2 regions of the Lysobacter sp. DMC104 genome follow, and region 1 is predicted to be linked to the other one. Evidence: riboswitches for the same ligand, from Rfam matches in the RefSeq annotation. Region 1 holds a riboswitch; the other holds the start of a gene.
What was found. A riboswitch is a leader RNA that binds a small molecule or an ion and turns the genes downstream of it on or off. The one in region 1 is predicted to bind cobalamin.

Region 1 (4,413 bases):
CTCGATGCACTCGTAGCAGCCGGCGATGGAGGCGATGGTCGCGGTCGGCGCGATCGCGATCAGCAGTGAGTTGCGCAGGCCGTGCGCGGCGATCCGCGCCTTGAGCGTCGCCCAGACGTCGCGTTCGGACGGCTCGACGCCCCACAGGTCGAACTGCAATGCATGCTGTGCGGCACGCGTCTCGGCGAAGGCCGGATGCGCGCCGTGGCGTTCGGCAAGGTCGCACGACGCCTCCAGCGCATGCAGGTAGATGCGTTCTGAGATGCGCGTGGACAGCGCCAGCGCCTCGGCGGAATCGAACGGCAGGCGCAGGCGGAAGAACACGTCCTGCAGGCCCATCACGCCCAGCCCGACCGGGCGCCAGCGCAGGTTGGAGCGCCGCGCGGTCTCGATCGGGTAGAAGTTCAGGTCGATCACACGGTCGAGCTGGCGCACGGCCACGCGCACGGTCTCGGCGAGCTTGTCGAAGTCGAAGACCGGCGCGCCGCGTTCGTCCTCGGCGACATGCTGCGCGAGGTTGATCGAGCCGAGGTTGCACACCGCGGTCTCGTCCGACGACGTAACCTCGAGGATCTCGGTGCACAGGTTCGACAGGTGCACGGTGCGGCCGGGGCCGACCTGGTTGCAGGTGCGGTTCGACGCATCCTTGAACGTCATCCAGCCGTTGCCGGTCTCGCCCAACGTCTTCATCATCCGCGCGTACAGCGCGCGCGCCTTGACCGTGCGCACCGCGAGCCCCTGCAGCTCGGCCTGCACGTAGGCGCGCTCGAAGGCCTCGCCCCACAGGTCGACGAACGCCGGCACCGCGTCCGGATCGAACAGCGACCAGTCGCCGTCGCTTTCCACGCGCTGCATGAACAGGTCGGGGATCCAGTTGGCGAGGTTGAGGTTGTGCGCACGGCGCATCTCGTCGCCGGTGTTGTCGCGCAGTTCGAGGAATTCCTCGATGTCCGCGTGCCAGGTCTCGAGATAGATGCAGGCGGCGCCCTTGCGCTTGCCGCCCTGGTTCACCGCCGCGACAGAGGCGTCCAGCGTCTTCAGCCACGGCACGATGCCGTTGCCGCGGCCGTTGGTGCTGCGGATCAGGGCGCCGCGCGAACGGATGCGCGAATACGCCTGGCCGATGCCGCCGGAGAACTTCGACAGCTGCGCGACGTCGGCGTAGCGCGCGTAGATGTCGGCGAGCGAATCCTGCGGCGAATCCAGCAGGAAGCACGACGACAGTTGCTCGTGGCGCGTGCCGGAATTGAACAGCGTCGGCGAGCTGGGCAGGTAATCCAGCGACGACATCAGCCGGTACAGTTCCAGCGCGTCGCCCGGCGTCTCGCTCAGCGCCACCGCGATGCGCATGAAGAACTGCTGCGGCGTCTCGATCACCGTGCGCCGCTGCGGATGCTTCAGCAGGTAACGGTCGTGCAGCGTGCGCAGGCCGAAGTACTCGAAGCGCCGCGTGCGCGCAGGATCGATCGCATCGTTGAACTTGCGCGCGTGCTGCTCGACCGTCTGGCGCAGGCGATCGTTGATCAGGCCGAGTTCCGCGCCCAGCGCGATCGACTGCGAGAACGAGTGCACGCCCTGGCCCGCCACTTCCTTGTCGATGCAGCCGGACAGCAGGCGCGCGGCGAGGCGCGCGTACTGCGGCTCGTCGGCGATGAACGCAGCGGCGGTGCGGATCGAGAGTTCGTCGAGCTCGCGCGTGGTCGCGCCGTCGTAGATGCCGGCGATGGTCTTCAGCGCGACGCGCATCGGATCGATGTCGTCGAGCCCGTCGCAGCAGCGCTGCACGGCGCGCACGATCTTGCCGACGTCGACCGGCTCGCGGCGGCCGTCGCGCTTGGTCACGGTCATGGTGACGGGCGCGTGCGGCGGCACGAGGGCGAAATCGGCCTGGCGGACGGGGACGGTCGCGACGGACGGGATGGGGGAAGTGGCGAGGAGGGTGTCGTGGCGCATGCGGGCTCTCCGGAAAAAGGGAGAGGGAGCGGGAGCGGCGCATGCGACCGGGCGCGGAGGGGACGCGGACGGACGACCGGCATCGCGGGGGAACGACGGGTCGCGCACAACGCCGGCCCCCGCCCCCTCGGGCGGGCCTGCATCGACGCGGTGGCGAAACGGCACGAGCCGGCGTGCGCACGCGGCGCATCGCACGACGTCGACCTGCGCTCCCCGCGGAGACGGTGGCCAGACGACGCCGGAAGGAAGGCGTCGGTCGAGGCAGGTCTTCGGGCTCACGGGCACGCGACCGGAGTCGCACCTACTGCGCGTCGCTTCCCGGCGCGCCCGTTGCGGGCGAAGCCAGTGCCATTGACGCGGGTCGTTCCCAGTTACCGCTGCGGGGCAGCTCCGGAATGGGCGGTCGACCGAGGTCGCCTGCCGCACCGGATTCCCATTTCAGCCGACTCCGGGCGGAGTCGGCACCTTCGACGCGCACAACATAATGGGCTCGCCGCAGAGGGTCAACACCAAATGTCGTGGTACCGGCCACGGCGAGGCAAAACGAAGGCCGCCCGGAGGCGGCCTTCGTCGGACTGCGCGAACCGGCGCGGCGCCGGGCGCGAATCGTGCGCGGATTACTTCGCCAGACGCTTCGCGATGGCGGCGCCGAGGTCGCCCGGCGACTTCACCGTGGTCACGCCCGCCGCTTCCAGCGCGGCGAACTTGCCCTCGGCGGTGCCGGTGCCGCCGGAGGCGATCGCGCCGGCGTGGCCCATGCGCTTGCCCTTCGGGGCCGAGGCACCAGCGATGAAGCCGACCACCGGCTTCGTCACGTGCTTCGAGATGTATTCGGCGGCTTCTTCTTCGGCGCTGCCGCCGATCTCGCCGACCATGATGATGCCTTCGGTCTGCGGGTCGTCCTGGAACAGCTTCAGCGCATCGATGAAGTTGGTGCCGTTGATCGGGTCGCCACCGATGCCGATGCAGGTCGACTGGCCGAGGCCGGCGTCGGTGGTCTGCTTCACGGCTTCGTAGGTCAGCGTGCCGGAGCGCGAGACGATGCCGATCTTGCCCGGCATGTGGATGTGGCCCGGCATGATGCCGATCTTGCATTCGCCCGGCGTGATCACGCCCGGACAGTTCGGGCCGATCAGCACGGTGTCCGGGTAGCCCTTCAGCGCGTTCTTGGCGCGCAGCATGTCGAGCACCGGGATGCCTTCGGTGATCGCGACGATCACCTTGATGCCGGCGTCGGCCGCTTCCATGATCGCGTCGGCCGCGAACGGCGGCGGCACGTAGATGACGGAGGCGTCGGCGCCGGTGGCCTTCACGGCTTCGGCGACGGTGTTGAAGACCGGCAGGCCGATGTGCTCGGTGCCGCCCTTGCCCGGGGTGACGCCGCCCACGACCTGAGTGCCGTAGTCGAGCATCTGCTGCGCGTGGAAGGTGCCCTGCTGGCCGGTGAAGCCCTGGACGATGACCTTGGTGTTCTTGTTGACGAGGACGGACATTGCTTTTATCCCGTAGGGCGGGTCTCGACCCGCCTTTCCTGTATGCGTTGGAGGCGGGTCGAGACCCGCCCTACAAAATCCCGGATCAGGCGGCGACGGCCGCGACGGCCTTCTTCGCGCCGTCGTTGATGTCGTCGGCGGGGATGATGGCAAGGCCCGAGGACTTCAGCAGCGCCTTGCCGGCGTCCACGTTCGTGCCTTCGAGACGCACGATCACCGGCACCTTCACGTCGACTTCCTTCACCGCGGCGATGATGCCCTCGGCGATCATGTCGCAGCGGACGATGCCGCCGAAGATGTTGACGAAGATCGCCTTCACGTCGGGATCGCGGAGGATCAGCTTGAACGCCTCGGTCACGCGCTCCTTGTTGGCGCCGCCGCCGACGTCGAGGAAGTTCGCCGGCTCGCCGCCGTTGAGCTTGATCACGTCCATCGTCGCCATCGCGAGGCCGGCGCCGTTGACCATGCAGCCGATGTTGCCGTCCATCGTGACGTAGTTGAGGTCGTGCTGGCTGGCCAGCACCTCGGTCTCGTCCTCCTGGCGAATGTCGCGCATCGCGGCCAGTTCCGGATGACGGAACGTCGCGTTGTCGTCGGAGTTGATCTTGCCGTCGAGCACGGCGAGGTCGCCGTTGGTGAGGATGGCGAGCGGGTTGAGTTCGACCAGCGCCAGGTCCTTCTCGTTGAACAGGCGGTACAGGCCCAGCATGATCTTGGTCAGCTGGCCGACCTGCTTCGCATTGAGGCCGAGGGCGAAGCCCATGTCGCGGCACTGGTACGGCTGCAGGCCCTGGACGTAGTTCACGTGCAGGGTCTTGATCGCGTCGGGGTTCTCGACCGCGGTCTTCTCGATCTCGACGCCGCCGTCGGCGGAGGCGATGAAGGTGACCGCCTTGCTGCTGCGGTCGACCAGCACCGACAGGTAGAGCTCCTGCGCGATGTCGGTGGCCTGCGTGACCAGCACGCT
Region 2 (4,413 bases), on a different contig from region 1:
AGTCGAGGTTCTCCGCGCGGAACGGGGTGTCGGCTTCGATCTCCGACACGATCCAGCCCGCGAGCGTGCAGCCGTCGGCGGCGATCGCGCGCGCAGTCAGCGCGGCGTGGTTGAGGCAACCCAGGCGCAGGCCGACGACCAGCACCACCGGCAACGACAGCGCGCGTACCAGGTCGGCTTGCGAGAACGCCTCGTCCAGCGGCGCATCCCAACCGCCGACGCCTTCCACCAGCACGCAGTCGGCCCGAGCGGCAAGCCGTGCGTGGGCGGCGAGGATCGGCGCCGGCGTGATGGCCGTGCCGACCGCGCGGGCGGCGAGCGCAGGCGCGGTCGGCGCGGGCAACGCCCAGGGATTCACGTCGCCGTAGGCCGGGCGCGGATCGCTGGCGGCCTGCAGGCGCAGGGCGTCGTCGTTGCGCCAGCCGTCGGGCGTGGCCTCGCAGCCGCTCGCGATCGGTTTCATGCCGGTCGCGCGCAGGCCGCGCGCACGCCAGGCGTGCAGCAGCGCGACGCTGGCCACGGTCTTGCCCACGCCGGTGTCGGTACCGGTGACGTAGAGGCTGCGGAAGTCGGGCGGCGATGCGGTCATCGTCGGGAATCCATGCGTGGACGGCGCGGTGCGGCCGCGCGGAAGGGCATGGTAAGGCGCCACGGCGGCGCTGTTACACTGCGGGCATGAGTTTCGCCGCCATTCCGCTCACCGGCGACAAGCCGGAACAGTACGCCCAGCTCGCCGCACAGGCGGACGCCCTGCTCGCGGGCGAACACGATCGCATCGCCAACGCGGCGAACCTGTCGTCGCTGGTGTACCACGCGCTGCCCGACCTCAACTGGGTCGGCTTCTACTTCTTCGACGGCACCGAACTGGTGGTCGGTCCGTTCCAGGGCCTGCCCGCCTGCGTGCGCATCCCGCTCGACAAGGGCGTGTGCGGCGCGGCGGCACGGACGCGGCAGACCCAGCGCATCGCGGACGTGCATGCGTTCCCGGGCCACATCGCCTGCGATGCCGCCTCGCGTTCGGAGCTGGTGGTGCCGCTGGTGCACGACGGCGCACTGGTCGGCGTGTTCGATCTGGACAGTCCGGTTCCGGACCGATTCGGCGTTGAAGATCAGGCAGGGCTCGAAACGATCGCGGCGCTGTTCGTGCGCAGTCTGCGCACGGACGGTTGAGCCGCGACGCCACGATTTCACTTCGCGATCCCAACCGCCCATGGCGACGTCCATCAAACTCCGCAACATCGGTCCGAAAAGCGCGGCATGGCTGCGCCAGGTCGGCCTGCGCACCGAAGAAGACCTGCGCGCGATCGGCGCGCTGGAAGCCTTCATGCGCGTCAAGCGCGCGGGCTTCAAGCCCAGCCTCAATCTGCTGTATGCACTGGAAGGTGCGCTGATGGACTGCCACTGGCAGGAAGTCCCGGCCGAACGCCGCAGCGAACTGCTGGTCGCCGCCGACGCCGCCATCGCCCTGCTGCCGCCACCGCGTGGCCGCCCGGTCGCATCGCCGGTGACCACCACGCACACCGCCCGCGAGGAGGCCGCCCCGGCCTTCCGCCTGTTCGACGAGCCCGACAGCGGCGACTGAGCCGCCTGCCCGCCCCCGGCTCGGGGCGATCGGCTACACTGCGCGCGCTTCGCGGTGATCCGGCGGTGGTATTCGCCACCGGATTGAAACGGGAAGCCGGTGGGTTCCGGCACATGTCCGGAACGATCCCGGCACTGCCCCCGCAACGGTAAGCGCGTCAAATCGTCGCATCCGCCACTGTGGTCTCCACGGGAAGGCGCGACGACCGAACGGTTCCGTCCGTTCGCGCGCGAGTCCGGAGACCGGCCACGAAGTCCACACGGTTGCGATGCGGAGGGCGTCGCGGCGATGTCGCCGCCCGCGCCTGCGCGGTCCGCCGCTCGCAGCCTGTCCTCCGTTCGCGACTTCCCGCCTGATGTCTCGCCGCGCGGGTGCGCGCGATGGAGTCCCGAATGTCTTTCCGCAAGATCACGCTGGCGCTGGCCATCCCGGCCGCGCTGTTCTCCCCTTCCGCCTTTTCCGCCGACGCCGGCCATGATGCCGATGCGCTCGACACGGTCGTCGTCACCGCCACGCGCACGGCGGTCACCGCCGACGCCGCGCTGGCGCCGGTCGAAGTGATCGACCGCGACGCGATCCAGCGCAGCCAGGCCGCCTCGCTCGGCCAACTGCTGCGCGGCCGCGCCGGCATCAACCTCAGCAACCAGGGCGGCGAAGGCAAGCTCAGCACGCTGTTCGTGCGCGGTGCCGAATCCGACCACGTGCTGGTGCTGGTCGACGGCGTGCGCATCGGCTCGGCGACGTCGGGCCTGGCCTCGTTCCAGGACCTGCCGATCGCGCTGATCGACCGCATCGAGATCGTCCGCGGCCCGCGCTCCAGCCTGTACGGCTCCGACGCCATCGGCGGCGTGATCCAGATCTTCACCCGTCGCGACCAGGGCGCGGCGACGTTCCGCTTCCACGCCGGTGCCGGCAGCCACGGCCGCCGCGAAGGCGGCCTCGGCTTCGGCGGCGGCAACGACCGCGGCTGGTTCGGATTCGACGCCGGGCTGGTGACGACCGACGGCATCGACGCCTGCCGCGGCGCGGGATTCCCGGTGTTCGCCGGCTGCTTCGTCGACGGCCAGACCGACCGCGACGGTTACGAGAACCGCGCGGTGTCGGTGCGCGGCGGCGTCACGATCGGCGACGCCGTCACGCTGCAGGCGCACGCGCTGCACGTCAGCGGCCACAACGACTACGACGGCAGTTTCGTCGACAACTCCGACATCGTGCAGCAGGCGGTCGGCGCGCAATTGCAGTGGAAGGCGAGCGATGCGTTCACGCTGACCGTGTCCGCCGGCAGCAACAAGGACAGTTCCGACAACTTCCTCGGCGATGCGCCGAACGGCTTCTTTTCCGGCCGCCGCGACACCGCGTCGGTGCAGGCCGACCTCGTGCCGGCCGAAGGCCAGACGATCACCGTCGGCGCCGACTGGCTGCGCGATCGCGTCAGCAGCGACACCGACTACGACGACCGCCGCCGCGGCGATCGCGCGGCGTTCGCGCAGTACCAGGGCCGCTTCGGCAAGCACGACGTGCAGCTCGCGCTGCGCCGCGACGACAACGACCAGTTCGGCGGCAAGACCACCGGCAACGCCGCGTGGGGCCTGGGCTTCGGCGACGGCTGGCGCGTGACCGCGGGCTACGGCACCGCGTTCAAGGCGCCGACCTTCAACGAGCTGTACTACCCGTTCTTCGGCAACCCGGCGCTGCGTCCGGAAGCCTCGCGCACGGCCGAGGCCGGGCTGGCGTGGCGCGGCGACGCCATCGGCGTGCATCTCGATGCGTTCGAGACCCGCGTGGACGACCTGATCGCCTACGACGCCTCGCTGGGGCTGCCCAACAACATCGACGAAGCCCGCCTGCGCGGCGCCGAGCTGCGCGCCGACGGCACGCTGTACGGCTGGAACGTCGCTGGCGCCGCCAGTTGGCTGGATCCCGAGAACCGCGCCGCCGGCACCAACCGCGGCAAGGACCTGCCGCGCCGCGCCCGCGAGACTGCGCGGCTGGACGTCGACCGCGCCTTCGGTGCCGTGCGCGTGGGCGTGACCGGCGTGGCCGAGGGCGCGCGCTGGGACGACGTGGCCAACAGCCGTCGCCTCGGCGGCTTCGCCACGCTCGATGTGCGCGCCGAGTACCGCCTCGCCGACGCGTGGACGCTGCAGGCCGGTGTCGCCAATGTGTTCGATCGCCGCTACGAAACCGCGGCCTACTACAACCAGGCCGGCCGGACCTGGACGGTGGCGGTCCGCTTCGATCCGGGCCGCTGATCCGGGCCATTGATCCCGGCGACCGACGGCCCGGGCGCGGATCCCCGCCCGGGCCGGACGGCGGCAAGACGGGCGTCATGGCCTCGCCCGTCATGGTTTTGGCGTATCGTTTCCACGACGCCCGTCCAGAAATCGCGCCCTCCGCCGTCCCGCTCCGGCAACCGCCATGCCGACTCCGTCCGAACAACTCAGCCCCGGCCTCTTCGTGGTCAGGCCCGCGGCCGCCACCGTGCCCGCGAAGAAGGCCGCGCGCGGGTCGATGCCCGATCCGGCCGAACGCCTCGCCGACAAGGCGCAGGTGGAGCCCCTCGCCGGGCCGACGCCGGGCTGGCTGGTGCGGCTCAAGCGCCGGCCCCGCAGCGTGCGCGCCGGCTGGACCAGCCTGCACCGGCTGCTGGGCGATGCCTACGTGGTGCTGCCGGCGCTGGTCGACGACGCCGGCCGCCCGCGCTACCCGACCGGCCTGCTCTCGCTGCGATTCGGCAACGACGCCAGCGAAGACGCATTGCGTGAGATCGCCTCGCATTACGCTCTGGAGCTGGTCGGCAGGACCAAGTTCACGCGCCAGCAGGCGCTGTT

Region 2: another riboswitch for cobalamin. It lies ahead of btuB (TonB-dependent vitamin B12 receptor); the one in region 1 lies ahead of ACT53R_RS16135 (ribonucleoside-diphosphate reductase subunit alpha).

The regions. Positions count from the first base shown of each region.
Region 1 is NZ_JBQUZW010000013.1:54,489-58,901, reverse strand. Features, by position in the region: gene ACT53R_RS16135 (ribonucleoside-diphosphate reductase subunit alpha) at 1-1,953, opposite strand, end outside; cobalamin riboswitch at 2,197-2,438, opposite strand; gene sucD (succinate--CoA ligase subunit alpha) at 2,571-3,446, opposite strand; gene sucC (ADP-forming succinate--CoA ligase subunit beta) at 3,532-4,413, opposite strand, start outside.
Region 2 is NZ_JBQUZW010000011.1:108,927-113,339, forward strand. Features, by position in the region: gene bioD (dethiobiotin synthase) at 1-589, opposite strand, end outside; gene ACT53R_RS14680 (GAF domain-containing protein) at 676-1,170, shown strand; gene ACT53R_RS14685 (TfoX/Sxy family protein) at 1,211-1,582, shown strand; cobalamin riboswitch at 1,618-1,847, shown strand; gene btuB (TonB-dependent vitamin B12 receptor) at 1,975-3,834, shown strand; gene ACT53R_RS14695 (hypothetical protein) at 4,001-4,413, shown strand, end outside.